DNA from 4 places in the Pseudoalteromonas sp. 120-MNA-CIBAN-0494 genome. Region 1 is predicted to be linked to each of the others. Evidence: predicted binding sites of a transcription regulator. Region 1 holds the regulator's gene; each other region holds the start of a gene.
What was found. The regulator sigma-54, encoded in region 1, starts transcription at its own class of promoters, with help from an activator protein. The targets are predictions, from matches to a motif close to GTTGGCACGNNNNTNGNNT.
Positions count from the first base shown of each region.

Region 2: a site for sigma-54 is predicted at 4,803-4,821, ahead of fliE (flagellar hook-basal body complex protein FliE). Genes of this name have one in related genera too.
Region 3: a site for sigma-54 is predicted at 5,469-5,487, ahead of AAEY55_RS15240 (DUF2726 domain-containing protein). Genes of this name have one in related genera too.
Region 4: a site for sigma-54 is predicted at 5,541-5,559, ahead of AAEY55_RS10820 (YggN family protein). Genes of this name have one in related genera too.

Region 1 covers NZ_JBEOOE010000002.1:133,385-141,483, forward strand. Annotated here, with positions in the region: gene AAEY55_RS02320 (KpsF/GutQ family sugar-phosphate isomerase) at 1-180, shown strand, start outside; gene kdsC (3-deoxy-manno-octulosonate-8-phosphatase KdsC) at 181-732, shown strand; gene lptC (LPS export ABC transporter periplasmic protein LptC) at 729-1,286, shown strand; gene lptA (lipopolysaccharide transport periplasmic protein LptA) at 1,276-1,821, shown strand; gene lptB (LPS export ABC transporter ATP-binding protein) at 1,818-2,543, shown strand; gene AAEY55_RS02345 (RNA polymerase factor sigma-54) at 2,613-4,106, shown strand; gene hpf (ribosome hibernation promoting factor) at 4,133-4,420, shown strand; gene ptsN (PTS IIA-like nitrogen regulatory protein PtsN) at 4,425-4,877, shown strand; gene rapZ (RNase adapter RapZ) at 4,899-5,744, shown strand; gene AAEY55_RS02365 (HPr family phosphocarrier protein) at 5,788-6,060, shown strand; gene mgtE (magnesium transporter) at 6,208-7,566, shown strand; gene AAEY55_RS02375 (mechanosensitive ion channel family protein) at 7,654-8,099, opposite strand, start outside.
Region 2 covers NZ_JBEOOE010000004.1:75,801-83,899, reverse strand. Annotated here, with positions in the region: gene AAEY55_RS04805 (sigma-54 dependent transcriptional regulator) at 1-1,244, shown strand, start outside; gene AAEY55_RS04800 (DNA-3-methyladenine glycosylase I) at 1,389-1,985, opposite strand; gene AAEY55_RS04795 (ATP-binding protein) at 2,132-3,244, shown strand; gene AAEY55_RS04790 (sigma-54 dependent transcriptional regulator) at 3,241-4,701, shown strand; gene fliE (flagellar hook-basal body complex protein FliE) at 4,862-5,194, shown strand; gene fliF (flagellar basal-body MS-ring/collar protein FliF) at 5,215-6,930, shown strand; gene fliG (flagellar motor switch protein FliG) at 6,923-7,963, shown strand; gene fliH (flagellar assembly protein FliH) at 7,967-8,099, shown strand, end outside.
Region 3 covers NZ_JBEOOE010000032.1:22,732-30,830, reverse strand. Annotated here, with positions in the region: gene AAEY55_RS15260 (methyltransferase) at 1-477, shown strand, start outside; gene arcA (two-component system response regulator ArcA) at 1,238-1,954, shown strand; gene arcB (aerobic respiration two-component sensor histidine kinase ArcB) at 1,959-4,277, opposite strand; gene folE2 (GTP cyclohydrolase FolE2) at 4,491-5,411, shown strand; gene AAEY55_RS15240 (DUF2726 domain-containing protein) at 5,527-6,123, shown strand; gene mtnN (5'-methylthioadenosine/S-adenosylhomocysteine nucleosidase) at 6,231-6,938, shown strand; gene AAEY55_RS15230 (cobalamin biosynthesis protein) at 6,939-7,883, shown strand; gene tyrS (tyrosine--tRNA ligase) at 7,979-8,099, opposite strand, start outside.
Region 4 covers NZ_JBEOOE010000015.1:20,916-29,014, reverse strand. Annotated here, with positions in the region: gene AAEY55_RS10860 (S8 family serine peptidase) at 1-1,216, opposite strand, end outside; gene AAEY55_RS10855 (DUF2721 domain-containing protein) at 1,441-1,911, shown strand; gene AAEY55_RS10850 (cytochrome c) at 2,006-2,458, shown strand; gene AAEY55_RS10845 (cytochrome b/b6 domain-containing protein) at 2,523-3,182, opposite strand; gene AAEY55_RS10840 (AzlC family ABC transporter permease) at 3,313-4,017, shown strand; gene AAEY55_RS10835 (AzlD domain-containing protein) at 4,014-4,313, shown strand; gene AAEY55_RS10830 (glutathione peroxidase) at 4,405-4,896, shown strand; gene AAEY55_RS10825 (PA3496 family putative envelope integrity protein) at 5,023-5,208, opposite strand; gene AAEY55_RS10820 (YggN family protein) at 5,597-6,391, shown strand; gene AAEY55_RS10815 (PLP-dependent aminotransferase family protein) at 6,513-7,958, opposite strand; gene AAEY55_RS10810 (EamA family transporter) at 8,060-8,099, shown strand, end outside.

The sequences.
Region 1 (8,099 bases):
ACGTCAATAGATGCAGTAATGACTAAATCGTGTACCACGGCAACCCAAGATATGCTTGCTGCGCAAGCGCTTAATATTATGGAACATAAACGCATTAATGGCTTAATTATTATTAATGAGCATAATCAGCCTATTGGGGCACTCAATATGCAAGACCTACTTAAAGCAGGAGTATTATAAATGCAATTTGAAGAACTCTATCAAGCGCTAAGTGATGACGCTAAAGCGCGCGCAAAAAAAGTAAAACTACTTATATGCGACATTGATGGCGTATTTTCTGATGGCCGAATTTATCTTGGCAACCAAGGTGAAGAGCTAAAAGCATTTAATACAAAAGATGGCTTTGGTATTAAAGCACTTATTAACAGCGGCTTTGAAGTAGCGGTTATTACCGGCAGGCACTCGCAAATAGTACAACAACGTATGACCAGCTTAACCGTGCAGCATATTTATCAAGGTCAAGAAAACAAGCTTATTGCCTACCAAGAACTTAAAAACAAGCTTAATTTGAGCGATGAGCAAATTGCTTATATTGGTGATGATGGCCCTGATATGCCTGTTATGGAGTTAGTTGGCTTTGCAGTCGCAGTAAACGACGCGCACCCACTAATTAAACGCTTAGCACATTACACTACGCAAATGCCGGGTGGTTTTGGTGCAGTAAGAGAGCTAACCGACTTACTTATGCTTGAAAACAATAAACCATTAACTAGCCAAGGCACCAGTTCATGAATATAGCGCGCATAGTCTTAAGCGTTTTATTCATCACCTGTATGGTTTGGCTTTGGTACCCTTATTTTACTCAGGTAAATACGGTTGCTAAAGCCGACTCAGAAGTAATAGCTAAACCCGATTACACCGCCATTGAGCTAAAACAAACAGCTTTTGACGAAAACGGTGAAATTAGCCATAAAGTAACTGCGGTTAAAACGGAGCTTTACGAGCAGCTAGGATTTACCTTATTCGAAAAACCTACTTTCATATTGTACGACGATAGACAAAAAACGTGGCGTATCAATGCTGATGAAGCAACACTTTACGATGAAAGACAATTAATTTTAGAGGGTAATGTAACTGCCCAAAACTTAATTGATGGCGCAATGATAGACAAAATTATCGCCGACAATATTCAAGTAGATATAATGCTACTCACTATGCGCAGCGAACAGCCCGTTATTATAACTGGACCGAATTTAAAGATCACCGGTAAAGGCCTTGAAGCCAATTTAACAACCGAGGTGATAAAACTAATTAACCATACGCGAACACTATATTATGACCAATAACCTTGCAAAAATACTTATTATTCCATCGCTTATACTTGTATTTAATAGTAATGCGGCAGAGCAAAGTACTTCCCCATTAGCTAATCAAATTTCTATTAGTGCTGACCGACAAGAAGGTCAACTAAAAGAAAACGTTGGTATTTTTGATAAAAATGTCGAGATAATTCACGGCAATCGTCGTATAACCGCCGATCGTTTAGAAGTACATAAGCGCGACGAACTTGGCGATAATAAACAACTATTAATTGCCACGGGCAGCCCTGCATATTTTGAAGAAAAGCAAGCAGATGGTACTGTCATGAGCGCCAGCGCTAACGAAGTACGTTACGATGTAGCGAAACGTTTTTTAACCCTGGTAGGAGATGCAAACATTTCTCAAGCTGGGCAAAAAATTACGGCTAAAAGCATCACCTACGATATAGAGCAACAGCTTATAAGTGCTGAAAAAGATGAAAACTCAACTGATCGGGTACACACTATTTTAGTGCCTATAGACGTAAAAAAAGAACAAAAACTCAATAAAGGTCAGCCATGAGTACATTAAAAGCAGAGCTATTAGCAAAAAGCTATAAAGGCCGTGAAGTTGTTAAAAATGTAGGACTTGAAGTAAAAGCTGGCAGCATTGTTGGTTTACTTGGCCCAAATGGCGCAGGTAAAACCACTACCTTTTACATGATTGTAGGCTTAGTTCCTAGCGACAAAGGTAAAATATTAATTGATGATAACGATATTACCTTACTTCCTATGCACAGCCGTGCTCGTTTAGGTATTGGTTATTTACCACAAGAATCTTCTATTTTTAGAAAGCTCACTGTGTATCAAAATTTAATGGCTATTTTAGAAACGCGTAAGCAACTAAATAAACAAGCCAGGGAAGAAACCCTAAATAGTTTGTTGGACGAATTTAGCCTGCAACATATTCGCGACAGCTTAGGTATGGCGCTATCTGGTGGTGAACGTCGCCGCGTAGAAATAGCACGTGCTTTAGCTGCAGATCCTAAATTTATATTGCTTGATGAGCCCTTTGCTGGCGTGGATCCTATTTCAGTGCTCGATATTAAAAAAATTATAGAACACCTTAAAAATCGTGGTATTGGCGTACTAATTACCGACCACAATGTAAGGGAAACCCTTGATGTTTGTGAAAAAGCCTACATTGTTTCTCATGGGGAGCTAATTGCATCTGGTACTCCTGAATTTGTATTAAACGATAAAACAGTACGTGATGTTTATTTAGGCGAGCAGTTCAAACTGTAATATTTATGTTATTACTATAAGCATCTGCTAAGATTAATCATATCAATTTATAAGGATTGTTAGAGATAAATGAGGCAATCATTACAGCTGCGCATGGGCCAGCAACTTACAATGACTCCGCAACTGCAACAGGCTATTCGCTTATTGCAGCTTAGTACCTTGGATCTCCAGCAAGAAATACAAGAAGCACTTGATAGCAACCCATTACTTGAAGTTGATGAACAAGATTACACGGAAGAATCAGCAGGTAAAAACGAGCAAAAAGCAGATGACATTACTGTTAGCGCCTCTGCTGACGACACCCCAAGCGAGTATGAGCAAGATAGCGGTGAAGCACTAAATAAAGACACCATAAGCGACGACATGGCCATGGATGTATCATGGGATGAATATATGAGCGCAGCGCCTGCCTCTTCATCAGGGCCAATGCCTGAAGATGAATCTATTTATCAAGGTGCATCAACCGAAACCCTGCATGAATACTTAATGTGGCAATTACAGCTCACCCCTTTTAGCCCTACCGACGAAGCTATTGCCATAGCTATCGTTGAAGCCGTAGATGACTCTGGTATTTTAACCCTCAGTTGCGAAGACCTTTTAGCAAGCTTTAACCAAGAAACTGACGACGAACACGAAGTAGAACTAGATGAAATAGAAGCAGTGCTAAAGCGCATTCAATTATTTGATCCTGTTGGTATTGCAGCTCGCAGCTTGCAAGAATGCTTATGCATTCAATTAAATCAATTTGATAAAGACACCCCTTATATTAACGAAACAAAAATGGTGTTAACTGATCATATCGATTTACTCGCTGCTCGCGACTATCGTACGTTAATGAAAAAAACTAAGCTCAAAGAAGAAGAGCTTAAAGAAATAATGACACTTATTCATACGCTTAATCCTAAGCCTGCGGATACTATTGTCAGAGAAGAGTCTGAATACGTTATACCTGACGTGTCTGTTAAAAAAATAAAAGGCCGCTGGGTGGTAGAGCTAAACCCAGATAGCATGCCAAAAATACGTGTTAACAGCCAATATGCGGCTATGTCTCGTACAGTAAAATCCAGCGGTGACAGCCAATTTATTCGCTCGCACTTACAAGAAGCTAAATGGTTTATTAAAAGCCTAGAAAGTAGAAACGAAACGCTCCTGAAAGTAACTAATTGTATTGTTAAGCAGCAACAAGCGTTTTTTGAACATGGCCCAGAAGCCATGAAACCTATGGTATTAAACGATGTTGCCGAAATAGTTGAAATGCACGAGTCGACTATTTCACGGGTCACTACGCAAAAATATATGCACACTCCACGTGGCATTTTTGAGCTTAAGTACTTTTTTTCAAGCCATGTAAGCACCGAAAATGGTGGCGAATGTTCATCAACTGCCATACGTGCCCTGATTAAAAAGTTGATAGCTGCAGAAAACTTAGCCAAACCATTGAGTGATAGCAAGATTGCAGATATATTGGCTGAGCAAGGAATTAAAGTAGCTAGACGGACAATTGCAAAATATCGCGAATCTCTGGCTATTCCCCCGTCGAATCAACGTAAAAGCTTGATTTAAGACGTACAACAAAGAGGAAAATGCTGATGCAACTAAACTTAACTGGTCGTCATGTAGACATTACAGACTCATTAAGAGACTATGTAAATAATAAATTTGCAAAGCTGCAAAGACACTCAGATCACATAACTAATGTGCATGTTATTCTCGATGTAGAAAAATTAAGTCAAAAAGCTGAAGCAACAATTTTTGTAAGTGGCGCTGAGCTATTTGCATCGACCGAACACCAAGATATGTACGCTGCCATTGACTCGTTGATTGACAAACTCGATCGTCAAGTAATTAAACACAAAGAGAAGTTTGCTCGACACTAACACTATGAAATTAAGCTCACTTATATGCCAGGACTGCAGCAAAGCTGTGGTCCTTTTTAATAGTAAAAAAAGAATTTTAGAATTCATCAGTGAACTCGCGCATAAAAAAATGCCGTATTTACCTCAGCAAGATATTCTCACTGCTTTATTGGCAAGAGAAAAGCTAGGTAGTACCGGTATTGGCCGAGGAATAGCAATTCCACATGGCCGTATGAGCGGGGCACAAGAGCCTCTTGCCTTAATTTTAATAAGCGAAACCGCTATTAATTTTGATGCAATTGATAATCGTCCAGTTGATATTTTTGTTGCGCTTATAGTGCCCGATGGCGATAACCAGCAGCACTTGAAAACACTAGCCACAATAGCTGATAAACTAAACGATAAAGAGTTTTGTAAGCAATTGCGTGCGGCAAAGTCTGATGAAGCGTTATACCAAGTTATTTTGGATCAATCCTAGTTACTAATAAAGGGGTGGTAAATGGAATTAATTATTATAAGTGGCCGATCAGGTTCTGGTAAGTCAGTTGCTTTACGTGTTGTAGAAGATTTAGGTTACTATTGTGTAGATAATATTCCGGTAAATTTGCTGCCTTCATTAGTGCGCAGTGTCTCTGATAACTACGATAAAATAGCCGTTAGTATAGACGTGCGTAACCTGCCTAAAGACCAGCAGCAGTTTAACGATATTCTTGAGTACTTGCCCGACTTTGCTAAACCAACGTTATTTTATTTAGATAGCGACGATCAAACGTTAATCCGCCGTTATTCAGAAACACGTCGCTTGCACCCGCTTTCGATTGATTCGCTACCGCTAGATTTAGCAATAAAAAAGGAAAAAGAATTACTCGATGTACTCGTAACGCGGGCTGATCATGTCATTGATACAACCGATTTAAGTGTGCATCAACTTGCTGAATCTATGCGTGAAACCATACTCGGTAAAAAAGACAAACAGCTTATCATTACCTTTGAGTCGTTTGGCTTTAAGCATGGTATTCCCAAAGGTGCTGATTATGTTTTTGATGCGCGTTTTTTACCAAACCCACACTGGGAACCGGAGCTCAAGCCTTTAACTGGATTAGATCAACCAGTAAAAGATTATTTAGCTAGTCATAGTATTGTGCAAAAATTCACTTGGCAAATTCAAACCTTTGTACAAACGTGGTTACCACACCTAGAGCGTAATAATCGCAGTTATTTAACCATTGCTATTGGTTGTACTGGTGGTCAGCACCGCTCAGTTTATTTAGCGCAAACAATTGGTGAAAGCTTTGCTATGTCTCACCCTAATGTAAAAATTCGCCATCGCGAGCAAGAAAAATAATTCAATTTAAATAATCATCTGTTCAGCTTAAGTAGAGTATCTTATGCGCTTAGAAAATACATTTTTAATAAAAAACAAGCTAGGCCTGCATGCTAGAGCTGCTACCGTATTAGCACAATTAGCGGTACAATTTGACGCATCTATTACCTTATTTCAAGATGAAAAAGAAGCCGCTGGCGATAGCGTACTGGCTTTAATGTTACTAGAAAGCAGCCAAGGTAAAGAAGTAAAAGTAGTGTGCGAAGGACCCGATGCAGAGCATGCTTTACATGCCGTTGGCCAATTAATAGCGCAGCGCTTTAACGAACAAGAATAGTAGGCACTTTATTTAAACCAAGTAAACGAGCTAAAATATAGGGTTAGTGAAACCTTAAGCTAGTTTGGCTAAAAAAAGTAAGATAAACTGAACGAAGTTAATGACTAACTTCTTCCCTAACGTTATAAAAATAAATTAAGGACGCCAATGCCCGAAACTTTCGAACAAGACTACCCACTACAACAATTACAACAAGTGACCAAGTCACTCAATAGTGGTCAGTTTGTTCAAGTTAGGCGCATGCTGGCAAAAACAGCTCCTTGTGATACCGCACTTTTACTAGAATCATCACCGCATAAAGTTCGTCGCCTGCTCTGGCAATTAGTTGATCCAGATGTACAAGGTGATGTTCTTGAAGAACTCTCTGAAGATGTACGTTTAGGCATTATTGCCCAAATGGAACCTAAGCACATTGCTGCTGCCACTGAAGACATGGGCCACGATGACTTAGGTGAAGTACTGCGAAGCCTGCCTGACACGGTTTATAAAGACGTGGTTAGCGCCATGGACATTCAAGATAGAGAACGTGCTACGCAAGCACTCTCCTATCAGGAACGCTCTGCTGGCGCGCTGATGAACACAGATACAGTAACCATTCGCCCTGATGTAACCCTAGATGTGGTACTGCGTTACATTCGTCTGCGCGGCGAACTCCCTGAGGGTACCGACGACCTTTACGTTGTCGATAAGCATAACTGTTTTTTAGGCGCTTTATCGTTAAGTACCTTACTAACCAATTCGCCCGAAAAAATTGTTCACGACCTAATGGATGAAGACTGTGAGTCTATTCCTATTTCGATGGATGAAAGCGAAGTGGCGCAGTTATTTGAACGTCATAACTGGATATCAGCCCCAGTAGTTGACGACAACGCCCAGCTACTTGGCCGTGTTACTATCGATGACATTGTTGATGTAATTCGTGAAGACGCAGAGCATCACTTATTAGGTTTAGCGGGTCTTGATGATGAAGAAGATACCTTTGCACCGGTTTTAAAAAGCTCAAAAAAACGCTCTGTTTGGCTAGGTGTTAACTTATTAACGGCTCTGGCAGCTGCTTTTGTTGCCAGCTTTTTTGAAGGCACTTTAGCAATACTGCCTATTTTAGCCGTGCTTAACGGCATTGTCCCCTCAATGGGTGGGGTGGCCGGTAGCCAGTCATTAACCTTGGTTATTCGTGGTATAGCAGTGGGCCATATTAACCAAACTAACCAACGTTTTGTAATGATAAAAGAGCTCGCCATTGGTGCATTAAACGGTATTTTATGGGCTGTTTTAATTGCCAGTGTTATAGCCCTATGGCAATGGGACTTAATGCTTGGCGCGGTACTGGCGTTTGCAATGTTTATGAACTTAGTTGTTGCGGGTGTGGCGGGTGCGTGTATTCCTATAATACTTAAACGTATGAAAATAGACCCTGCACTTGCTGGCAGTGTAATACTCACTACAGTAACCGATATAGTAGGTATATTTGCCTTTTTAGGCACCGCAACTTGGTTGCTGGTTTAATAAGTAAACCAGCGCATATTACTGTGTAAATACGCGCTGGTTAAAAGTAACTTTTACGCAATATAATTTAACCAGCGTTCAAGCTATTTAACCTTCTTTATTGGCTGTAGAGCCATCGGCTCCTTCTTGATCAGCCGATGGTGTATTTACTTTATTACTTATTATTGCATCGAGGTTTTCGCCGCCTTTAACCCCAAAATCTAAACTGCGTATTGGGAATGGGATAAGAATATCAGCCTCATTTAGTGCTTGCTGTACTGCCACAACACCTTTGTGGCGTACTGTCATAAAGTCTGGCTCACCAGGGTATTTAATCCAAAACCACAATAATAAATTAATACTACTGTCGCCAAAACTCTCTGCGTATACGGCCGTTTCATCTTGGCGTATTACAAACTCAAATTGATTAATTTTATCCACAATAACGTTTGCGGCTTTTTCTATGTCTTCTGTTAATGAAATTCTTACCGGCACTTCTATGCGTCTAACGCCTAGCGTGCTGTAGTTTCGCAATACATTTCTAAATAGTATTT
Region 2 (8,099 bases), on a different contig from region 1:
GCTACCCTACGTTTCCTTTTTTACTAATTGGCGAAACACTCAAGCCTTTACTGAGTATTGCTAATGTAGTGGGGTTAATTTGTGAGCCATTTAGCCACGAAATAACCACGCAACTATTACACGACTGCCAACAATATCAGCGCATGTTGCCTATTGAGCACAAACACAGTAAACCACACAATACTTTTGATGGCCTAGTGGGCGAAACATCGGCGGTTAAAGACCTGCGCTTTTTAATTGAGCAAGTAGCAAAAACCGATGCTAATGTACTTATTTTAGGTGAGTCGGGCACAGGTAAAGAGGTCGTGGCGCGTAACGTACATTTATTGTCTAAACGCCTTAAAGGGCCTTTCGTACCAGTTAACTGTGGTGCTATTCCGGGGGAGTTGCTCGAAAGTGAATTGTTTGGCCATGAAAAAGGCGCATTTACAGGGGCAATTTCTGCTCGTAAAGGGCGTTTTGAACTGGCGCAAGGCGGTACGCTATTTTTAGATGAAATAGGCGATATGCCGCTGCAAATGCAAGTTAAGTTGCTGCGCGTATTGCAAGAGCGCAGTTATGAGCGAGTAGGCGGCACTAAAGCGATTCAGGCTGATGTACGTATTATTGCCGCAACCCATCGCAACCTCGAAACCATGATAGAGCAAGGCACGTTTCGTGAAGATTTATACTACCGATTAAACGTATTCCCTATTGAAAGCCCGTCGCTTACTCAGCGCGCTGATGACATACCGCTGTTATTAAAAGAGTTAATGCGCCGCGTTAATGAGCAAAGTGGCTCAACCGCTAAGTTTACTGAGCGCGCGGTCGAGAGTTTAAAAGAGCATAGTTGGCCGGGTAATATTCGCGAGCTTGCAAACTTAGTTGAGCGAATGGTGATAATGTTCCCAGAAAAAGTGGTCGATGTTCCTGATTTACCGGCTAAGTATCGTTATATTGAAGTTGAAGCCTATGAGCCGCAGTACCCAGAAGAGTTAATGGAGCGCGATGCTTTTAACGACATATTTAGCACCGACTTTAGCGATTATGACGATGAAACCGACCACTCTACAGCAGCAGATTCAGGCTTGTTACCCAGCGAAGGGATTGAGCTTAAAGAATACTTAGCCGAGCTAGAAATTAACTTAATTACTCAAGCATTAGAGCGCTTTGATTATGTAGTTGCCCGCGCCGCCGAAATACTCGGAGTACGCCGCACTACTTTGGTCGAAAAAATGAAAAAATATAACTTGTCGAGAGACTAAAAATTAAGGGCAGCTATCAGGTTTTAGGTGTCAGGGTTCAGGCTTTAGGTAAAAAATAACCAAGCACAGCGTTTAGCTTTTGCTGTAGGCGTTAAGCTTGCTGACGCGCGCACTAATTACAGAGGCTTGATTAAAAGCCTGAAATCAGACTGTTTGCCTAGCCCCTAGCTTTTTAACTTCTTCTTTTCTAAAACAGTTATTACTGTGATCGTTAACCATACCGCAGGCTTGCATATGGGCGTATACGGTTGTTGGCCCTAAAAACTTAAAACCACGCTTTTTTAAATCTTTAGCAAATGCGCTTGAGGTAGGGGTAATTGCTGGGGTGTTGTCAGCAGAATTTAAATTATTTACTTGCGGCTTATTGCCAACAAACTGCCATTGATAGTTACTAAAGCTACCAAATTCTTGCTGAATTTTAATAAAGCATTTGGCGTTATTTACAGTAGCGGCAATTTTTAAGCGATTACGCACAATACCCGCATCAAGCATTAGTCGCTCAATATCTTGCTCGGTAAATGCTGCTACTTTGTGTACATCAAAGTCGGCAAAAGCATTTTTATAACCATTACGCTTTTTTAAAATAGTGTACCAACTCAATCCTGCTTGCGCCGACTCCAGCGTTAAAAATTCAAACAGTTTTTTATCGTCATACACAGGCACTCCCCATTCGTTATCGTGGTATGCAACGTAGTCGGGTTTGCTGGTGTCGAGCCATGAGCAGCGAGATTGCTTGGTCATTATAGTTCCTTAGTTGCGGTGCTTTTATTTGCGCGTCATTTTAATGTCGCGTATTTTTACTGTGTAACTCAATGATATACATGGTAATAAAAGGTGGTATAAATTGTGCATTTAACCCTGTATCTGCATCAATTAGAGATTTGATTATGGCACTTGCTAGTGTGTTAAAACCACAGTTTATTTCTGCAAATCAGTATAACCCATGTTTACTTCAAGAGGAGTATATAGGGGAGTTAAGTGATCTGCGTAAACAGGCTAGTTGGCTTTCGCATTTAGTAGATACTATGCCCGCAGGAGTAATAGTGCTTGATGGTAAAGGCATGATAGCGAAAGCGAATCAAATTGCGATTGATATGCTTGGCGAGCCGCTAGAAGGCGAAAAGTGGTTTAGTGTTATTCAGCGCTCTTTTCGGCCTCAGCAAGATGATGGCCACGAAGTGTCTTTAAAAGACGGGCGCTTAATAAAACTTGATATTACTGCACTTGCCCCAGAGCCTGGGCAACTTATTTTAATGACAGACTTGAGCGAAACCCGCCGCTTACAAAAACGGGTTGCGCATATGCAGCGCTTAAGTGCGCTGGGTAAAATGGTGGCATCTTTGGCGCACCAAGTACGTACGCCGCTGTCGGCGGCTATGCTTTATGCTGCTAATTTAGGTTCAAAACGCTTACCCGAAGCGTCGCGCGATAACTTTCAAACTAAATTAATGTCGCGCTTAAAAGATTTAGAAAACCAAGTAAACGACATGCTGCTATTTGCCAAAAGTGGCGATCAGCATGTGGTTGAGCAGGTGTCTATGCAGCAATTATTAAGCGAAGTAAAAACCGGTGCAGATGCCATGGTAACGCTTAATAACAGTGAGCTTGATGTAAGCTTACCTGAACCCGACATTGCGATTTTAGGGAATAAAACCGCGCTTGCCAGTGCGATTCAAAACCTGATTCATAACAGTATTCAAATTATAGGCTCTGGGGCACAAGTGCAAGTAAGGGCAATGCGCGATTTGCAAACCCCAGATTTTGTACGCATTAGCGTGAGTGATAATGGCCCAGGTGTTGACCTACAGCAGGTAGATAAACTGTTTGAACCATTTTTTACCACTAGCAGCCAAGGCACAGGCTTAGGGTTGGCGGTTGTTAGCTCTGTTGCTAATGCGCACCAAGGGCGTATTGAGGTGACTAATAATGTACATGGCGGCGCTTGTTTTAACTTGCTATTGCCAATTAGCGCAGCATCTAAATTAGAGGAATCGTTATGAGTAATACTATTTTAGTTGTAGAGGACGACGCAGGGCTTCGCGAAGCATTAATAGATACCCTAGAAATGTCGGGTATTGAATGCGTTGCTGCCGATAGTGCAGAGCAGGCGATGTTACTACTAAAAAAAGAATCCTTTTCGTTAGTGGTGAGCGATGTGCAAATGGGCGCTATGAGCGGCCTAGATTTGCTGCGCAGTATTAAATTAAATTACCCCGATTTACCGGTATTAATGATGACCGCCTATGCAACTATTGACGATGCGGTAGAGGCAATGCGCTTAGGCGCGATTGATTATATGGCCAAACCATTTGCACCCGAGGTGCTATTAAATATGGTGAGCCGCTATTTGCCCGAAAAACCTAAAGAAACCGACGGCCCTATTGTTGCCGACCCAACGAGTATTCAATTGCTGGAGCTTGCAAGCAGGGTAGCTAAATCAGACGCCAGTGTTATGGTGCTGGGACCAAGTGGCTCGGGCAAAGAAGTATTAGCGCGGTTTATTCATGATAAATCAGCGCGTGCTGCAAAGCCCTTTGTGGCTATTAACTGTGCGGCGATTCCTGAAAACATGCTAGAAGCAACATTATTTGGCTACGAAAAAGGCGCTTTTACTGGCGCGATTCAGGCATGCCCAGGTAAGTTTGAGCAAGCACAGGGCGGTACTATTTTACTTGATGAAATTACCGAAATGGATTTGGGCTTACAAGTTAAACTACTGCGTGTATTACAAGAGCGCGAAGTTGAGCGCTTAGGGAGTCGTAAAACCATTGCGCTAGATGTACGCATACTCGCAACCAGTAACCGCGATTTAAAACAAGCGGTAGCGAATAATCAGTTTAGGGAAGATTTATATTATCGCCTTAACGTTTTTCCGCTAATGTGGCGGCCATTGTGCGAGCGCCCTGGCGATATAATTGTGTTGGCAAAGCACTTAATTGAACGCCATTTAATTAAAGCTAAGCAGCCGCTGGCTATTTTAGATAAGCAAGCTGAGCAAAAGCTGCTTAGCCATACATGGCCAGGTAATGTGCGTGAGCTTGATAACGTAATTCAGCGTGCGCTTATACTGCGCAGTGGCAACAGCATAAGTGAGCAAGCTATTTTTATTGAAAACTTAGCCCCAAGTAACTTTGTAGTAGAGCCAGCAATTAGTGAAAGTGCGTTAACTAGCGCCTATTACGATAGTAAAACAACAGCCATTATTAATGACGAAAAGTCGGGTGATGAAAAGCTTGATGATCAAACACCGAATGAGCAAAAATCAGATTTACTCGCTCAAGATACAGGCAGTTATAAAGATGAGCTTAAAGATAAAGAGCATCGAATTATTTTAGAAACACTTGCGCGTTGCCAAGGCAAGCGTAAAGACGTAGCCGAAACTTTGGGTATTAGCCCGCGAACTTTACGTTATAAACTAGCGCAAATGCGCGACTTAGGTATTTCACTTCCTGCATAACCTTCAAAAAAGCCCTAAATTCAATACCTTGAATTTAGGGCTGTCAAAACTCTGACTAAGTAAAAACTAACTGTAACACCATGTATTTAAAGCTTTATTTATGTGGCACGTTTTGTGCTTTATTAACCTTAAGAGTTAACTGCATTGTTAGAGACAAATAATGAAAATTCAAAATAGCGCTGTATTTCAAGAAATGCAATCAATGGCCTTAGAAGCGGGCCGTAATAATCAAATTAATAAATTGCCTACGCAAGTTCAGTCTACGTCATCAGCACAATTTGGCGATATGCTTAGCAATGCGCTCAATACTGTGCATGAGTTACAGCAAGACACAGGTCAAAAAGTAAAAGCGGTTGAAATGGGCGACAGAAGCGTATCACTTGCTGAGGCAATGATTGCTTCGCAAAAGTCTTCTGTTGCATTTGAAGCGACCGTACAAGTGCGTAATAAACTTGTTGAAGCTTACAAAGAAATCATGAATATGCCTGTTTAATCAGGTAGTGGAGAATAATTGTGGCGCAATCTAATCAATCTACAGATCTTGCACTTGCTAGTGGCGGTATTGAGCAAAGCGATAGTGACGATCAACAAGAACAAAAGTCGGGCTATTTAAGTGCGTTAAGCGGTATTGATGTATTGCGTCAAGTTACCCTTATTATTGCACTGGCGATTTGTTTGGCAATTGCCATTTTTGTGATTATTTGGGCACGTCAGCCAGATATGCGCCCATTAGGTAAAATGCCCACCGAAGAGCTAATTCAAACGCTTGATTTTTTAGATGCGCAAAAAATAGATTATCAACTAGATGGCAATGTAGTGTCGGTTGATGAAAGCGAATACCAAAATATAAAATTATTAATGACTCGCGAAGGCTTGGATCAAGGTCCTACTTCTGGTTCAGACATAATAATGCAAGACATGGGCTTTGGTGTAAGCCAGCGCTTAGAGCGCGAGCGCCTAAAGCATGGCCGAGAGCAACAACTTGCCCGCACTATAGAAGAGCTAAATAACATCACTCGCGCCAAGGTGCTGTTAGCTATTCCAAAAGAAAACGTATTTGCCCGCAGAGAGAAAAAACCATCAGCAACGGTCGTACTTACGCTTAAACGCGGACGCTCGCTTAACAGCGAAGAAGTAGACTCTGTTGTGGATATTATAGCCTCAGCAGTGCAAGGATTAGAGCCTGCACGTGTAACGGTTACCGATCAAAATGGCCGTTTATTAAATTCGGGCTCACAAAGCTCACTTTCTGCGCGTTCTCGTAAAGAGTACGACCTAGAGCGTAAGCGCGAGCAAGAATACCTAGAAAAAATTGATAGCATTTTAATCCCTATTGTTGGTTTGAGTAATTACACTGCGCAAGTTGATTTGAGCATGGACTTTAGCTCATTAGAAGAAACGCAAAAACGTTATAACCCAGACCTACCAGCGGTAAGAAGCGAAACCACGTTTGAGGAAAACAACATAGGCGGCTTAGCTGTGGGTATTCCTGGCGCGTTAAGTAATCAGCCTCCGGTAAATTCAGATATTCCAGAAGTAGCAGGCCAAGGCGGCGCAGGAAGTGCTACTTCACCGAGTCGTACGCATAAAGAAGCCACGCGTAACTATGAGCTCGATACTACTATTTCGCATAAGCGCCAACAAAGCGGCACGATTCGCAGAATTAGTGTATCGGTAGCGGTTGATTATTTGCCAACAGTGGGCGAAAACGGTGAAACCACCATGACCCCGCGCTCGGTTGAGGCACTGTCAAATATTCGACGTTTATTACAAGGTGGTGTTGGCTTTGATATACAGCGCGGCGATGCCCTAGAAGTAGTAACAGTTCCCTTTGTACGAGAAGCCGTAGATATGAGTTTTGAAGTACCTTTATGGGAACAAGACTGGTTTATGAAAATAGTACGCTTAGTACTGGCTGCATTGGTTATTATTGTGTTGATTATGGCTGTAGTTAAACCTATGCTAAAACGCTTAATTTACCCTGACAGCACGCTTGATGAGTACGATGAAGATGCACTTAGCTCAGGGGTTGATATTGGCGATAATAGCTTAGATATGCTAAATAAAGACTTTGATTCTGCTTCAGTTGGCTTCTCAAGCGATGGTACACTGCAGCTACCCGATTTACATGGTGACGAAGACTTACTTAAAGCCGTTCGTGCCCTTGTAGCTAACGAACCAGAACTATCATCACAAGTAGTGAAAGCGTGGTTAACCGAAGATGACTGATCAAAACCAAAAACAACTCCCAGCAGCTTTCGATGTTGATAAGCTAGATGGCGTAGATAAAGCGGCCATATTGCTATTAAGTTTATCTGAAGAGGATGCAGCGCAAATACTCAAACATTTAGAGCCCAAACAGGTGCAAAAAGTGGGTATGGCGATGGCCGGTTTACAGGATTTATCGCAAGCTAAAATAAGTGCAGTACATAATTTATTTATAGAACAAATTCAAAGCTTTAGTACAATTGGTTTTCAATCAGAAGACTTTATTAAAAAAGCGCTTACTGCTGCATTAGGTGAAGATAAAGCCGCTAGCTTAATTGACCAAATAGTAATGGGATCGGGCGCTAAAGGACTTGATTCGTTAAAGTGGATGGACTCGAAACAAGTAGCTAACATTATTCGTAATGAGCATCCGCAAATTCAAACCATTGTATTATCTTATTTAGAGCCTGAGCAATCTGCCGAAATACTGGCGCAGTTTCCTGATAAAGTGCGCCTGGATTTAACCATGCGTATTGCTAACCTTGAAGAAGTGCAGCCAGCTGCCTTGCAAGAGCTTAACGAAATTATGGAAAAACAGTTTGCAGGCCAAGCGGGTGCGCAAGCTGCGAAAATGGGCGGCTTAAAAGCGGCTGCCGATATTATGAACTACCTAGATACCAACGTAGAAGGGCAGTTAATGGACTCTATTCGTGAGCATGACGAAGAAATGTCGCAACAAATTCAAGATCTTATGTTTGTGTTTGAAAACTTAATGGACGTAGACGACCGTGGTATTCAAGCAATTTTACGCGAAGTACAACAAGACGTACTAATGAAAGCTATTAAAGGTACAGACGATGCGCTTAAAGAAAAAATACTCGGTAATATGTCTAAACGTGCTGCCGAAATGCTTGCCGATGACTTAGAGGCAATGGCACCAGTGCGTATTAGTGAAGTAGAAGCAGCGCAAAAAGAAATACTCTCTACGGCGCGTCGATTGTCTGACTCGGGCGAAATACAGCTTGGCAGCGGCGGCGGCGAGGAGTTTTTATAAACCATGACTAAATCGTCAATGCACAAAGGGCGTCCACTGCACGCAGATGAAGCCGATGAACTATTAAAGCACTGGGATGTTCCTGATGTAGCACCCGATGAAAAAAGCTTTGGTAATCGCTCTACTGCCTTTGGTA
Region 3 (8,099 bases), on a different contig from region 1:
AATCACGGTAATTTAGATGTTGGCACTAAAATATTGCTTGAAAACGCTCCGTTTATTAAGCAAGGTACTGTGCTCGATTTTGGTTGTGGCGCTGGCTTAATTGCAACTTATTTAGGGCTGCAAAATCCGGCATTGAGCTTTGTTTGTAGTGATGTGAGCGCTTTGGCAATCTATGCAACAACGCAAACCCTTAAGCTTAATAACATTAAAGGCGAAGCCCTCTTAAGTGATGGACTTACTAACATTACAGGTAAGTTCGATCTTATTATTAGTAACCCACCTTTTCATACCGGTATTGCAACCGACTACACAGTGGCTGAAACCTTTTTAGCCAATGCTAAACAGCACCTAACTAAAGCAGGTAAGTTGAATATTGTTGCTAATAGCTTTTTAAAATACCCGCCAATTTTAGAAGCACAATTTGATAACTATCACACCGTGTTTAAAAATAATAAGTTTGCCGTTTACAGCAGTTAATAATGCTCATGTTTGAGCACCTCACGTGCTCAAACTTATTTATAAAATTAATTACCCTCCTGAATTTTTACCGCTTAGCAATAATAGTCAAAATATTGAGGGGAGTAGTAAAATCAAGTATTTGACCTTTTTATAACAAATAAATAAGGATAAGGTACGAGAACTATTTCAAGCCGTCTATCTGCTGGCAAACCTGTTAAGTAATATCCAAGTAAACTCTGAGCGTAAAACAGCTTTTATAGTCAAAGTAAAAACGACACTCACCAACAACACCACAGCTTAAACAACGTACTGATTAATTATAAGCATGCTCTTGAATTTTAACTTTATGACCTCATTAATAGAGCATTCGTTATTCAACTATATTATTTAGTGAATTAACTGCTTAAAGTTAAATATTTTCTGAACTTTAATGCTTTTAAGATATCACATAGATTGATGAAAGGTTGGAAAGTGATATAATTTCGTTTTGAATTAGTCTGATTATTTTAAGTATCTTTACCTGATTGATGGATGTATCAATTACTAAAGGGAAATGGCTTTGACTTTAATAATTCAAAATATGCATCCAATTTTGAAGATCAATTAAACAGTAGCTTTACTCTATACCTTTTAAGTAGGCTGTGCGGATCCTGCTGTTTTTCTCTAATTGTTTTTACTTGTTAACAATTAGATATAATCCTATACTCTTTTAGTAATCGGTTTATAAAACTATACCGGTTTTTTTTATAAATAAAACACACCAAAAGGTTAATTAAAAATGCAAACGCCAGTCATTCTGATAGTAGAGGATGAAGACGTAACTAGACTAAACCTCGTTAGTTTATTTGAAGCTGAAGGTTACAAAGTTATTGAAGCCATTGATGGCGATGACATGCATGATAAGCTTACAAATAATGACGACGTCAATCTTGTAGTTATGGATATCAATCTACCGGGTAAAAACGGGCTAATTTTAGCACGTGAGTTACGCCAAAAACGCAAAGTCGGTCTTATTTTCTTAACAGGCCGTGACAATGATGTAGATCGTATTTTAGGCCTAGAAATTGGTGCTGATGACTATATTACTAAACCGTTTAATCCTCGCGAATTAACTATTCGTGCGCGTAATTTAATTACTCGTACTGCCCTAGGTGGTGAAGAGTCTGCACTTGAAACAAATGGTGTAATTACGTTTAACGGTTGGGAACTTGACGAAAACAGTCGCTGTCTTACTTCTCCAGGTGGAGACGCAAAACGTCTACCTAAAGGCGAATACAGAGCACTGCGTTTAATGCTTGACTCTCCAGGTCGTATTTTTAGCCGTGAGCAATTAATTAAACACATGACTGGCCGTGAGCTACGTGCAAACGATAGAACAGTTGATGTTACAATTCGTCGTATTCGTAAGCACTTTGAAAGCGACAACTCAACAACTGAGTTGATCAGCACCATTCATGGTGAAGGTTATCGCTTCATTGGTAAAATCGACAGCTAATTAGTTACTCTAATTGCTGTAAGAATAAATGAAGGGCATGCTGTCCTTCATTTATTTTGTCTGCTAAAATATCTAACCACTGCTTTAACACCTCGTCAGATTCATCCAGCGCACCATACTCCATTACTTTTGCATGCAATTGCACATCATTTAAGCCTACAGATCCCGCAGCACCTTTAAGCTTATGTGCAACTGATTTATATTCTTCTCTGTCGCCTGAGTTTAACGAGGTAAGTAACTCTTGCTGATATTGGGGATTGAGTTTTTCAAATAACTGACTACTGCGTTTAAACACCACCAAACCCATTGAGTTTACAAAGTCTTCTATAGTTTCAACATCAAGTAAATGTGCATTAATGTCAGCAAGCGCTGCTGCACTTACTTTTAATTGTGGCTCATTACTTCTTGTTTGTTTTATACCAAATAAATCAGCCAATATTTTATCTAGTTTTACCGTATTGATAGGCTTAGCGAGCGCTCCTTGGATTGAAATCCCCTCTAGCTCTTGCTCTGCACTGCGCACATTTGCGGTAAGCGCTACAATAGGTAGTTTATCAAAATGGCTATCGGCTCTTATTTGCCTTGCTACTTCATCACCGTTTATATCGGGTAACTGCATATCAAGTAAGATCAAATCTAAATCGTCTTCAGTTTCTACAAAAGACAATGCATCTTCGCCGGTCTCAGCCCAAATAACTTCATGACCACGCTGTTCAAGTAAGTTAGTCGCAATTTCGGCATTTAACGGCACATCTTCTACTAACAGTATATTTAAGCTGCGTCCTACATAACTATTCTCAGTGGGTGCGCTACATAAAATTAGCGGTATTTCTACTATAAAGCAGCTCCCCTCGCCTTCGGTACTATTAACCGAAATAATCCCCTGCATTGCATCAACTAAGGCTTTGGTTACTGCTAAGCCAATGCCAGAACCAATAGCATTGGTGCCTTTAAGATCTGGCGCTTTATAATACATATCAAAAATACGAGAGAGCTGTTCGGCTGGTATGCCTTCTCCGGTGTCTGATATTTTCATGGTAAGCCAAGGGCCATCATCTCGATTTTCACGAATACAGGTAAGGGTTACACTGCCCTTATGAGTAAATTTAACCGCATTATTTATTAAGTTCCAAACAACTTGGCGAAGTCGGGTTGGATCTAGTTGCGCATAAATATCTAGCATGCCTAAGCGTTTAATATCAAAAGAAAGATCTTTTTGTTCAGCAATTAGGCCTGCAAAGTTAACCACATCATTAATAAAGTCAGATACGTTTATAGCATTAGTTGCAATATCTAACTGCTCTCTGTCTATTTTGTCTAAATCTATAATGTCGTTAAATATATTACCTAGTGTTTCGGCACTCGAAAACACCGTATTACACCAACTACGCTGCTGTTTATTAAGCTCTGTATCAAGCAACATACGTGTTAAACCAACAATGCCATTAAGTGGTGTACGCAACTCATGGCTCAAAGTGGCAATAAATTTACCTTTATCTTTGTAGGCTGTTTCAAGTGCTTCTGCAGCCTCTTTACGACTCGTAATATCACGGCCAAATGCAAGTAAACCTATGTACTCACCTTTATCGTTAATAAATGGCAATTTACGTAATTCAAACCAACGCGTTTCGCCGCCCACATCGTATTGAACATCTATAGTTAATGCTTGATGAGTTTGCTCTACCTGTTTATCGGTTTTTAAAACTTCAGATAAAAATTGATTAGGAAATATTTGTTCAGCACTCTTACCGATTAATTCGTCACTGGTTTTACCCATTACTTCTTCAAACATTTTATTACAGCCAGCAAACACACCGTTGTTGTCGCGGTAATAAAATAAATCGGGGGAGGAGTCTACTATTGAGCGCTGTAGCATACTTTGCTGGGCAAGCTCTTGTTGTGTCTTTTTACGCTCAGCAATTTCTTTTCTTAGCTCTTCTATTGCCCGGTGCTTGGCATGAAACGCCATTTTACGCTCATCAATTTCTACATTTAAGCGATTTATATTATCTTTTAATGTTTGATTGAGTAGCTTTTCTTGTTTTGTCGCACTGTCTAAATATGCATAGGAGGCATCTAGTTGCCTGATTGAATTTATTAGCACGCTTATAACCAGAGGCGATACCACAGAGGTAAAAAATACCACTGCTAATATATCAACAAGATTAACTTCTCCAACGGCAACATAATAAAACATACTTGATAAAACAAGCGAAACTGCCAATAACAAAGCATAGCAAATGGCTGCAGTTTTAAACTCACCAAACCGAGTTATTAAACTAGAAAGAACTCGAGCCCAAGGGCTCAAAGAGGAATCGGTCATATATCAGTGTGTCTCTTAGCTTAATTACAAAAAGGTTTAAATTGCATGTTATGGTTAATTTTAGCATTTTCTATCAGCTATTTTCATGTTGTGCGATAAAAACTCTAATATTTATTGTTTGAATCATTAGCTGGCTACAACTCATCATTCCAGCAATAAATTATTTAGTGTAAAATGCGGCGCTTTATTATTGCTAATAACGAGTAACACACCATGCAAACTAATATGCCCGATATAGCTAACACGGCTCCCGCCTTACAAACTGGTACATTAGACTGGGTGGGAATGGGTGAAATTGAACTGCCATTTATTTTTGAGTCGCATGGCATAACGCCAGTTACTGTTAATGCTAAAGCCCGCGCTTTTGTAAACTTACACAAAGAAGATGCAAAAGGCATTCATATGTCGCGCTTATTTTTAGCGCTCGACACGCTCTCTACTGAGCAGCAAGTTAATCCTCAAACATTAGCTCAAGCGCTCGATTTTTTTATTAGTAGCCACGAAGGCTTAAGTGATAAAGCACTTATAGAATTTAAGTTTGAATTACCACTGCGCCGTAAATCGTTATTAAGCGGCAAGGCTGGCTGGAAAAGTTACCCCGTTATATTAACCAGCACAATTGAACAAGGTGTTATTAATTACGAGCTAAGTGTTGATGTAACCTATTCATCAACTTGCCCATGTTCAGCGGCACTTGCGCGTCAGCTGATACAAAATGCATTTGCCGAAAAATTCAGTCAAGAAACCCTCAGTCAAAAAGAAGCACTAGAATGGCTAGGTACTACGCAAGGTATTGTAGCCACCCCACACTCGCAGCGCTCAATTGCTAATGTAAAAGTAAAGCTCGACAGTAATATTACTCAATTTGACGTAGTTAATTTAATTAACACGATTGAAGATGAATTAAAAACGCCAGTACAAGCGGCAGTGAAACGTGAAGATGAACAAGAGTTTGCCCGCCTAAATGGTCAAAATTTAATGTTTTGTGAAGATGCTGCTCGTAAAATTAAAGCGCTACTAGAAACACAGCAATACAGTGATTACTGGTTACAAATAAATCATTACGAATCGCTGCATGCGCACGACGCACTCGCTATTGCAGTTAAAGGCGTTGCTGGCGGTTATAGAGCTTAAGTTCTTATTTTGCAGTGTTCAATATCCATACGGGAACATACTACTTAACTAACTAATTTAGGCACGTTAATTGCTTTACTTAAGCAGTGTCAATTTGTTGTTATGGAGTTACCGTATGGAATTCGCTTTATTATCAATTTTAGTATTAGTTGTTGGGGCTTCTGTTGTTGCGTCAAAGTTTAACGATGATGGCGGAAACCCTTATCCTTTTACCCGCAAGCAAAATGTATTTACTCAAGTAGAAAGTGCTTTTTTAAATTTATTAGAACGCGCAGTGGGCGATCAGTATAAAATTGTTAGTCGTGTAAAACTAATCGACGTGATTGATTGCAAACAAGGTTTATCGGCAAAGTCTAAGCGTGCAGCAATGGCTAAAGCTAAAAATAAACAGCTTGATTTTGTGCTAGTCGATAAAGAAAAAATGACCATAGTGGCAGCCGTAGACTTAGTAAACAATGCCAATAAAGATGGCCATAAAGCACAACGCGACTGGTTTGTTAATGGCGCATTAGAGGCCGCTGGCATCCCGCATATTCGTATGAAAGTAAAATCAGGCTATCGCCCAAGTGAAGTACGCGACGCTATTATGTTTAAACTCGGCAAACCTGCGGCTACGCAAACAGCTCGCCCTATTCGTACCCGAGTTCAAAAACCAGCGGTGCTATCACCCTCTCAAGCTAAAGCGCACTCTACAGCACTAGCCGAAATTTAACGTAAATAACATAATAAAAAGCGAGCAAAGTAAAACTGCTCGCTTTTTTGTTTTTTAGCGCTAACTTCACGTATAATCAGCGCATTCAAACTCAGGAACTTAACACTATGAATGTTGGTATTATTGGCGCAATGGAGCCAGAAGTTAAAATTTTGCGCGAAGCAATGCAAAATCCACAAACTTTAACTAAAGCTGGTTTTACTTTTTATACCGGTGAATTAGCAGGTAACACAGTAACATTGGTTCAATCTGGTATTGGTAAAGTAGCATCAACTATTGCAACTACATTACTTATTGACAACTTCGCCCCTGATTGCGTAATTAACACCGGCTCTGCCGGCGGCTTTGATCCGTCATTAAATGTGGGCGATGTAGTTATTTCGTCAGAAGTTCGTCATCATGATGTTGATGTAACTGCCTTTGGTTACGAAATAGGTCAAGTACCACAAATGCCAGCAGGTTTTGCAGCACACCCTAAATTAGTGGCTGCCGCAGAGCAAACTATTGCGCAAATTAGTGACGTAAAAACCTTAGTTGGTTTAATTTGTACCGGCGACATATTTATGTGTGACCCAATACGTATTGAAAAAGCCCGTAGCGACTTTCCTACAATGCTTGCAGTAGAAATGGAAGGGGCATCAATTGCGCAAACCTGTCATACACTTAATACACCGTTTGTGGTTATTCGCTCGATGTCAGATATTGCCGGCAAAGAGTCGCCGCAGTCGTTTGAAGAATACCTAGAAACAGCATCAATCAATTCATCTAAAATGGTAGTGGCGTTACTTGAAAAGCTAACGGCAGTTTCACTGTAAATGCTCAGCAATATGGTTCAAAATCACTTGGACTTTATTGTATTTATAATGGCGCTCCTTGCTGAGCGCTTTTTACCACTTGTTAGTTGGTATCATCCTAACACCGCTTTAACGGCTATTTTTAGCGCTATTGGTAAGCGTATTTATAAAGCAGCAGAACCCAATAGCTATCAATATTTAGCCGCAGCCCTTGCCAGTACACTTATTTTAAGTGTGGTACTTATTATTATTGTATTACTACTGGAATTTGCATTTTACCCTGAATTACTCGCCGGGCTTATTTTATATTTATGCCTTGAGAGTAAAGCTATTGATAAAAAAGCACTACGTATTGCTAAGCTTACCAAACAAAATCAAAAATCTGCCGCCCGTGAGCTATTAAAGCCATTAGTAGCCCGAGATGTTACTAAACTCTCTGGTGCAGGCATAATTAAAGCCTTAATAGAGAGCCTAATATTACGTACTGCAAGATATTACTTTGTGGTGATATTTGTTTTTTTAGTACTTGGCCCTATTGCAGCGCTTGCCTATCGATTACTTACTTTAATTGAGCAGGCATGGCGCAGTAACATTAAACCCAACAGCCCTTTTTTAAAGCCGCTTAAAATTACCTTGTTTATTATTGAATTTATTCCTATGCGCTTATTGGCACTGACTATTGCAGCCAGTAAAGCGAGCAAGCTAAGCATGCATTATATAAAGCATTATGGCAGGCACTTTTATCAAACTAATACCGGGTGGCTTTTAAGCACTTGCTCTGCATCATTAGGCGTACAACTAGGCGGGCCTGCAGTGTATTTTGGCGAACGTTTTAACAAAATGCGTATTGGTACCGAACGCCTCCCTATTGCTGAGGACGTGCCGATTACTATTAATAGACTAAATCAAGCGCGGGTATTTTGGTTACTGGTCGTTGTTTGCATAGAAATACTTAAAAACATTTAGCTAAGGGCGAGTTACACACCTATTATTAAAAATACAAAAAATATAAGCACAAAAAAACCAGCCGTGGCTGGTTTTTAGCGTTTTACCGTTTAGCTTTACGCTACAGTAATATTTGCAAACTTACGCTTACCTACTTGGTAAATAGCCGTACTGCCTTTTGCTATTTCAAGTTTAGTGTCTGTAATTTTATCTTCGCCGTTGAGCTTAACTGCACCT
Region 4 (8,099 bases), on a different contig from region 1:
TTTGGTTAGCGTCTGGATAAACTAACTCAATGTCTGCACCTGTAATTGTATAAGCTTCTTGTGGACCAAAGCTTGATGGCTGAATATCACCTTCAACACCAGCAATAGTGCCTGTAGCAACACCTATTTCAGTTGTAGGGTGTGTCATTGCACCTACAGATAAGGCATTAGGTGTAGTACTTGGGCCGCCTATACGGAATGGGTTATCACCATCGTTACCCGCAGAAATAACCATATTAACGCCTAATTCAACAGCACGCTGAATTAAGTATTGTGTACCGCCGCCAGTATATGTGTCGCCAAACTCGCCACCAAGAGACATATTCATTACATCTACACGGTCAGAAATATCACCATCGCCATTAGGATCCATTGCGGCTTCTAGTGCTGCAGCCTGTGCGGCACTTGGACAACCGCCACCACATACAGAGTAAACATAAAGTTCAACGTCTGGCGCAATACCATTTACTGAGTTTGAAGATGAAGTACCATGGTTTGTTGGAGCCCCTGTTGCTGGAGAATTAGCAGGATCGTTCTCTATCGGATCAGCGTCTTCATTAATAAAGTCGTAACCACCTTTAACAACACCTTGAGGCCAAGCCACTGTAGTAGGATCGGCTTGCGCCGCTAAATATGCTTCAACTGTACCTGCCCCACCAAATGCTTGGTGAGTGTAATCAATACCTGTATCTAATACCGCAACACGCTGACCTTTACCGCTTGCAATACCGTCTACAATAAGTGGTTTTGCATTAATATAGTCAGAGCTTGCTGCAACATGCAGTTCGCTATCGAACATAGGTAATACTTTTGCTACTCGTGAATCTTTAGCAATTTTAGCAAGTGCTTCAGCCGAAGCTTGAACGATTAACGTAGGTGCTAATATTTTGGTTTTACCAATTATTTTCGCATCAAAATCTAAGCTATTTAACTCAAGAGTCATAGTGTCTTGAAGTTGCTCTATGTTAGCTGTAATTTCACGATTATTTGATTGCTGGTAAGTACCTGCAACATAGGCGTCTACTGATGTTGTAGCGCGTAATACAATCATATGTGCCGATGGTTCTTTTTTATCTGCAACTTGTTCTTTTACTGCTTCAGCTTTTTGATAAGTAATATTAGCCGTAGGTAAGTTACTTGCACTTGCAAGTGTTGCAATAAATGCGCTTGAGACAGCAGTGGCAATTGCTGTTTTCTTTATTATATTTTTAGACATCATTTCCCCTAGGATAGGTTATGTATTATTGTATTTACTATATTCAACCATGGGCTTAAATATAAAACTTAAACCCATACGTGAGCAACACCTTAGTTACATTTAAGTTACAAGCAACACATAAAAACAGAGAAAACACTAGCAACAAACTGATTCCAAAGGGAAAAGAAAGAAATTAAGTTTGTGAATGATTGTAAACAACCAACACTTATTTTGAGATGTAAATGGATAACGAAGTAATTAATATTTTAAGCATGGCCAAAGTGATTCAAACCGCGGTTGCTCCCGTCTTTTTAATTACAGGTATTGCTGCCACTTTAGGGGTTTTATCAAACCGTTTAGCGCGTATAACAGATAGAGCTCGTTTGCTTGAACGTAGACTAAAAGTAAGCACTGATGATGACTTTAATCTGTCGTTAACCACCGAGCTAAGAGCGCTGCTAAAGCGCTCTCGTTGTATACACCTTGCATTTAGCTTGAGTGTGTTAAGTGCATTGTTGGTTTGTGCGGTTGTTATGTTATTATTTTTATCGCATATTCAATCAGTTAACTTAGGCGTAACGATAGGTAGCTGTTTTGTAGCTGCTATGGCTTTGCTTATATTTGCTTTTATGTCGCTACTTTGCGAAGTGTTTTTAGCCACTCGCAGTATGCGCCGTGGCATGATATTCGCCGACGTCGATATTAACGATTAAGCCTCAAGCAAACCAAACTATCGCTTTCACTTGAATAAAAGTGGCAGCTAAGATACAAAGATAGAATTAGAAACTTTTACTAGGGATAAGTTTAATGAAATTGAAGCAAGTATTTATCGGGGCATTATTATCAACATGCGCACTTAGCGTATCAGCAAATTCTGCATTTAAAGAGCCAAGCGACGCTATTGAATATCGTCAAGCTGCATTTTCTATGCTCTCAGTACAAATTAGTGACATGGGCGCTATGCTTAAAGGCAAAATTCCTTTTGATGCAGATAAATTTAAAGCACGTGCAAATAACGCAGCTGCACTGGCAAAAATGCCATGGGAAGCGTTTTACGAAGGTACTGATAAGGGTGATACTGCTGCACTTGCCGCTGTTTGGGCTGAAAACGACACTTTTATGAAAAAAGCAACTGCATTTCAGCAATACGCAGATGAACTTGCTGTAGCTGCACAGTCTGGCGATAAAGCTGTTATTGGTAAAGCGTTTGGCGCATGGGCCAAAGGCTGTAAAGATTGCCACACGCAATTTAAAGACTAAGTTTTTAAATAATAAAGGCGCCTATTTAATTCATAATCGGATTTAAATAGGCACCTTTTTATTTTCAACCCAAGTTAAGTAAATAACTAAGTGGCTCACTGCCCCAAGTTGTCATAAGCACTACAAGCAATATTAAAAATACGACCCAAGCTAACCAAGGTGCTTTTGTAAGTATTGCTGGCTTTTCATTTGGCTGTTGTTTCGTTCCGGTGATCATCGCTTTCACTAAAGGCTTGCCTTTAATCTTATAAATTACAATTGCTAAAACATGCAAACCTATCGCATAAAGTAAAATATCAAAGTTTAAACTATGTAACCAATTAGCAAAATCAACTGTACTGCTCGACACGTACTGCGCTAAAGGCCCATCAGTTAAAATACCATCACTACTCATTAAGCCACTAACAAGCTGAGTAATAATAAGTATAAAAAACAACAACACCATATAACTACCTGGCGCAGAATGCCCAAGCGGAGTTTTATTAGTTTTAAGTGAGGTTATTACCGCTTGCGGGGAGTGTATTAACGCGCTTAACTTAGCTGTTTTACTGCCTATAACCCCCCATATTAATCGCGTTAAAATAAGTGCTAAGGTAAAAAAGCCAGCAATAAAGTGCAGTTCAATCATACCTTCTTCAATACTAAAATAGAGCACAGCAATACTAAACACTAATAACCAGTGAAAGCTTCTGACAAAGCCATCCCATACTTTTACTTTAAACATTAGTTATCTCGCTAATTAAGTTATTGTTTCATTATTTCAAACTTTGTTTAGATTTGCATTAAACCTATTATTTAAAGCATGCTTTATGGCACACTTAAGCAATTAATTTTACTGGCTAATATTTCTGCAAATGAACAGACCATCGCGTGCAATTTTAAAAGGTTTTGTTGACATGTTACCGCTTTGTTTGGCGGTGATCCCTTGGGGAATACTCTGTGGCTCACTGGCTATTCAAAATGGTTTTACTGCCCTTGAAACTCAAGCGATGTCTTTATTAGTGTTTGCGGGCTCTGCGCAGCTTGTCGCTATTGAGTTAATTGCGGGAAATACGCCACTACTCACCATTTTGTTTACTACCTTTATAATTAGCTCTCGGCATTTTTTATATGGCTTAGCGGTACGTCATAAAGTAATTGATCAACCTTTGAGCTGGCGTCTACCTGTAAGCTTTGTATTGACCGATGAGTTGTTTGCATTTTCGCACCACCCTAAAGCCTATCGTACAAAAATACGTTTAATTTACGCACTTAGCGCCGGTTTTAGCTTTTATATTGCATGGAATTTATGGACATTTATAGGCATTGTTGCTGGTACTATGCTCCCCGATTTAACCCATTTGGGCCTCGACTTTGCTATAGCCGCTACATTTATAGCTTTAGTTATTCCGGGTGTTAAAAGCCTCGCCTCACTCGTTACAGTTATAGTCGCAGGCATTAGCGCTACACTGTTTAAAAGTACCGGATTTGAGTTATGGCTGGTGAGCTCTGCATTACTGGCCATGAGCGCAGGATACTTTACAGCAAGAATAACTGCTAAAAAGGAGCGCAACTTATGATGACCACTATTTTACTAATGGCCTGTATTACCTTTTTTACCCGTTACTTATTTTTGCACCGCGCTTTACCCTTTAAAGTTGGGCCTAAAATGCAACAATTTTTAAGTTTTAGTGCACCAGCGGTACTTACGGCTATTTGGGTACCTATTGTATTTTTAAACGATGATGGCATTAATTTAAATTGGCAAAACCCTTATTTAAGTGCGGCTATAGTAGCTATTATTGTGGCTTATAAAACCCATAATATTTACTACACTACGATTGCGGGTATGGGATTATTTTTAATTTTAAATTAAAAAATAGTCTTAATATATACAACAACCATATTAAGCAATGTACTTAAAAGAGTAAATTGAGCATCAACAAAGATAAGGTAAAGCATAAATAATGCACAAGTTTCATCAGTTAAGCGCCACCAGTTTGCAAGGTAACACCATTAATTTTAGCGAGTTTGCTGGTAAAGTCGTGCTTATTGTAAACACGGCAAGCAAGTGTGGTTTTACCTACCAATACGAGTCACTACAGGCTTTGCATAATAAATATGCTAGCCAAGGCTTAGTAATTTTAGGATTTCCGTGTAATCAGTTTAATCAGCAAGAACCCGGAGATGCACAGCAGATAGAGCAAGGATGTTTAATAAACTACGGGGTTAATTTTTTAATGGCCGCTAAAGTAGAGGTAAACGGAGAGCATGCTCATTCGGTATTTCGTTATTTGAAATCGACACAACCTGGCTTTTTAACTCGCAAAATAAAGTGGAACTTTACTAAGTTTTTAATCGCAGCAGACGGCTCACCAATTAAACGCTATGCACCCTTTACCAAGCCAGAAAAGCTAGAGCTCACCATTCAAAAAGCACTGCAACAAAGTAATAAGTAACGCCGCTCAAAAGTAATAAAGAGGCACACGGCCTCTTTATTGCCAATCTAATCAAAATTTAAACATACATAAATGCGTACATTTAGAGTCTAATTCACATTGGTACTTTAGTTATACTAGCGCAATTTAATCGGTGTAATCGCTTAAATCGTCTTCGCCTAGGTTTTTACGCAAGCGCTTTTGCTCAAGGTAGTCTTCCAACTTTTTCTTAACCTTTTGCTTGTTCTTATCGTGCTGATTACGCCCGAGCATTTCGTACTCGTCTTCAACAAAATCGTCATCTAGCGCATCGTAACTAAATGTCTTACCCACAACCCACTCCATAAAGTGTTTGAGACCAACCAAGGATTTTATAATCGCAATAATTGGTAAAATTAAAATGTTCGACACATAAAGTGCAATGCAGTTTAGCGCCAAAATAAAGCCATGTAGCTATCTTAAATAGCCTCCATGTCAATACTGTGAATAAATAGCGCTAAATTCGCTTTATGGAAAGTGAGAGTTTTTTATCGTATCGATAAATAAAATTAATTACTGCTCTAGCTTTAGCCAATTTGACTAAAAAATAGTTTTTTTATAATAAACCTTTGCTATAGACAATACTAAAAATAAAACCAACCTATTGTTTAATATAATAAAAAAACATTGGCACTAAACTTGTTATTACTTATTTATCATCAATAAAAAACTGAGAATAAATATGAAAAAATTACTATTAATGAGCACTTTAATATGTGCACCTGCCGTTGTGGCACATAATGATAACGATTCAACAGTGTCATTTAATAATGAGCAATGTAATGTAGAATTTAAAAATGATGTACGTATTAAGCCTGACGAACTAGAGATTTTTACCGCCAATAAGCAAACTATGCAATTTAATACCAATGGCAATTTAACCATTAATGGTGAATCGGTAGCGCTTAATCATTCCCAGCAAAAGGCGCTAACTCAATATTCAGATAGTTTACGCACGCAATTACCCGAAGTAGCAAATATAGCCTTAGAAGGCGTTAAAATTGCAGGTGTTGCACTGCAAGAAGTTGCTAATGCTTTTAATATTGATGGCCTCGATAATATCTCATCGTTAATGGACGACATTAAACTTGAAGTACAAAATACTTTTTATCAACAAGATACCTTTGTTATGGGCCAGCAAAGCTTTAACCAATTTGGTGAAAACTTTGAGCAGCAGTTTGAACAACAAATAGAGACCGCTGTTGAGTCTGCTGTAATGCAATCTATGGGGAGTATTTTAGTTGCTTTAGGTTCTGAATTACTTGGCTCAGGAGGCGACATGCAAGCCTTTGAACAACGTATGGAAAATATGGGTACGCAAATAGAAGAAAAAGTAGAGCAGCATGCCGATGCGCTCGAAAAACGTGCCAATGCCTTATGCGAAAATTTTGCCAATATAGCTAAACAAGAAGAACAGCTAGTAGTACAAGTACCTGAACTTAAAGGTTACCAATTATTTAGCTTTAAACAAAACTAGTTTACAAACTTCACTTAGGTAATTATTTAACATCCCTTTGCAGCCGTTACGCTTAACTTAACGGCTGTTTTTTATTGTGCCGAAAAACTTGTTACAAGCTGTTGATCCCCTTTAAATTAGGCTACTTTTTTGCTAGTAAGGTAAGTTTACCTAGTGTGACAATTGCTTGCTCTATTTGCTCACCCCACTGCACACCATAGCTTAGCCTTATACAGCTTTTGTATTTATTTGAAGCTGAAAATATCAACCCTGGAGTAATGCTTATACCTACCTCAAGCGCTAACGAAAATAGCTTTTGGCTATCATACTCGCAGCCTAAGTCTAACCAAATAACACAGCCACCTTGTGGATCGCTGATCCGTGTACCTTTTGGCATGGCTTGCTGTAAGCAACGTCGCATATGCTCTTTATTCGTACGTAAACGCTGCCTAAGTACTTTTAAATTACGATCGTATTCACCGCTAAAAACAAATTCTGATAACGTCCATTGATTAATTAGTGAGGTAGAACAACTCAATGCTCTTTTATAACGCCTAGCTTGCCCTGCAAATTTCCCCGCAATAAGCCAACCAACACGATAACTAGGGGCAGCCGTTTTAGAAAAAGACGAACAACTTAGCACCAAGCCTTTTTTGGAATACGCTATAGCAGGTGTACCTCGTTTGGGTGTAAAGTATAGGTCGCCATATACGTCATCTTCAATGAGCACTACGTTATGGCTTTCAACTAATTCCACCAGCTGTTCTCGATTTTTATCTGGCATAAAACTACCAACCGGATTACTAATAGCCGTAGAAAATAAGCACGCTTTAATATCGTGCTCATTAAGCGCCTGCGCTAAATCGTTTAGCCAAATACCATTATCTGGGCATAAAGGTATTTCAAGTGCTTTAAGGCCTAAACTTTCTATTAACTCTATAATTCCGTGATAGCAAGGGCTCTCTATGGCCACTACATCACCGGGCTTAGTTACGCATTTGAGTGCAATTGCCAGTGCTTCTTGCGCACCATTAGTGATCACCATTTCATCCATATTAATGCCAATGCCAAAGTCTAAATAGCGATGAATAAGTTGCTTTTTTAACGGTGCATAACCATCCAGTGGCCCGTAATTAATAGCACTACTACCGGCAAGCGTCATTACTCGGCGCATATTTCTGGCTAAGGCTTTATCGGTTGGTGCTGCAGCAACCGGGTTAGCCACTCCAAAAGGCACCACATGGGCCTGATGAATGGCTGTGTATACCTGCTCAATCAGCGCCTGCTTGTTAACAATCACGGGCTCGCGGCTCAGCTTAACTCGTTTTGGTAAGCTGCTTGCCATGTTAACGGCTTTTAAAAAGTAGCCTGACTTTTCGCGTGCCTCTATAACCCCTTGATCCTCTAGCGCTTGATAGGCCTGCTTTACCGTAGGAATACTTATATTAAGGTTGCTAGCCATTTTACGTAAAGACGGCAGTTTTTCTGAGGGCAATAAAGCCTGTTGAGCACTCATATCCCTGATCAGTTGAATAACTTGCTGGTACAAAAACTCATGACCTTGATGGCTAACCGCTTTTAAAATCATTACACCCTCAATCTGTATAGGTTACATATTCCATTTTCTGTATATGGTAAGTATACAGATAAGCTTTAAAATAGCAGCTTAATCGACTTTGGAGAGCAGTATTGAAAAGTGCAGCGCTATATATAACAACTGTTTTAATTT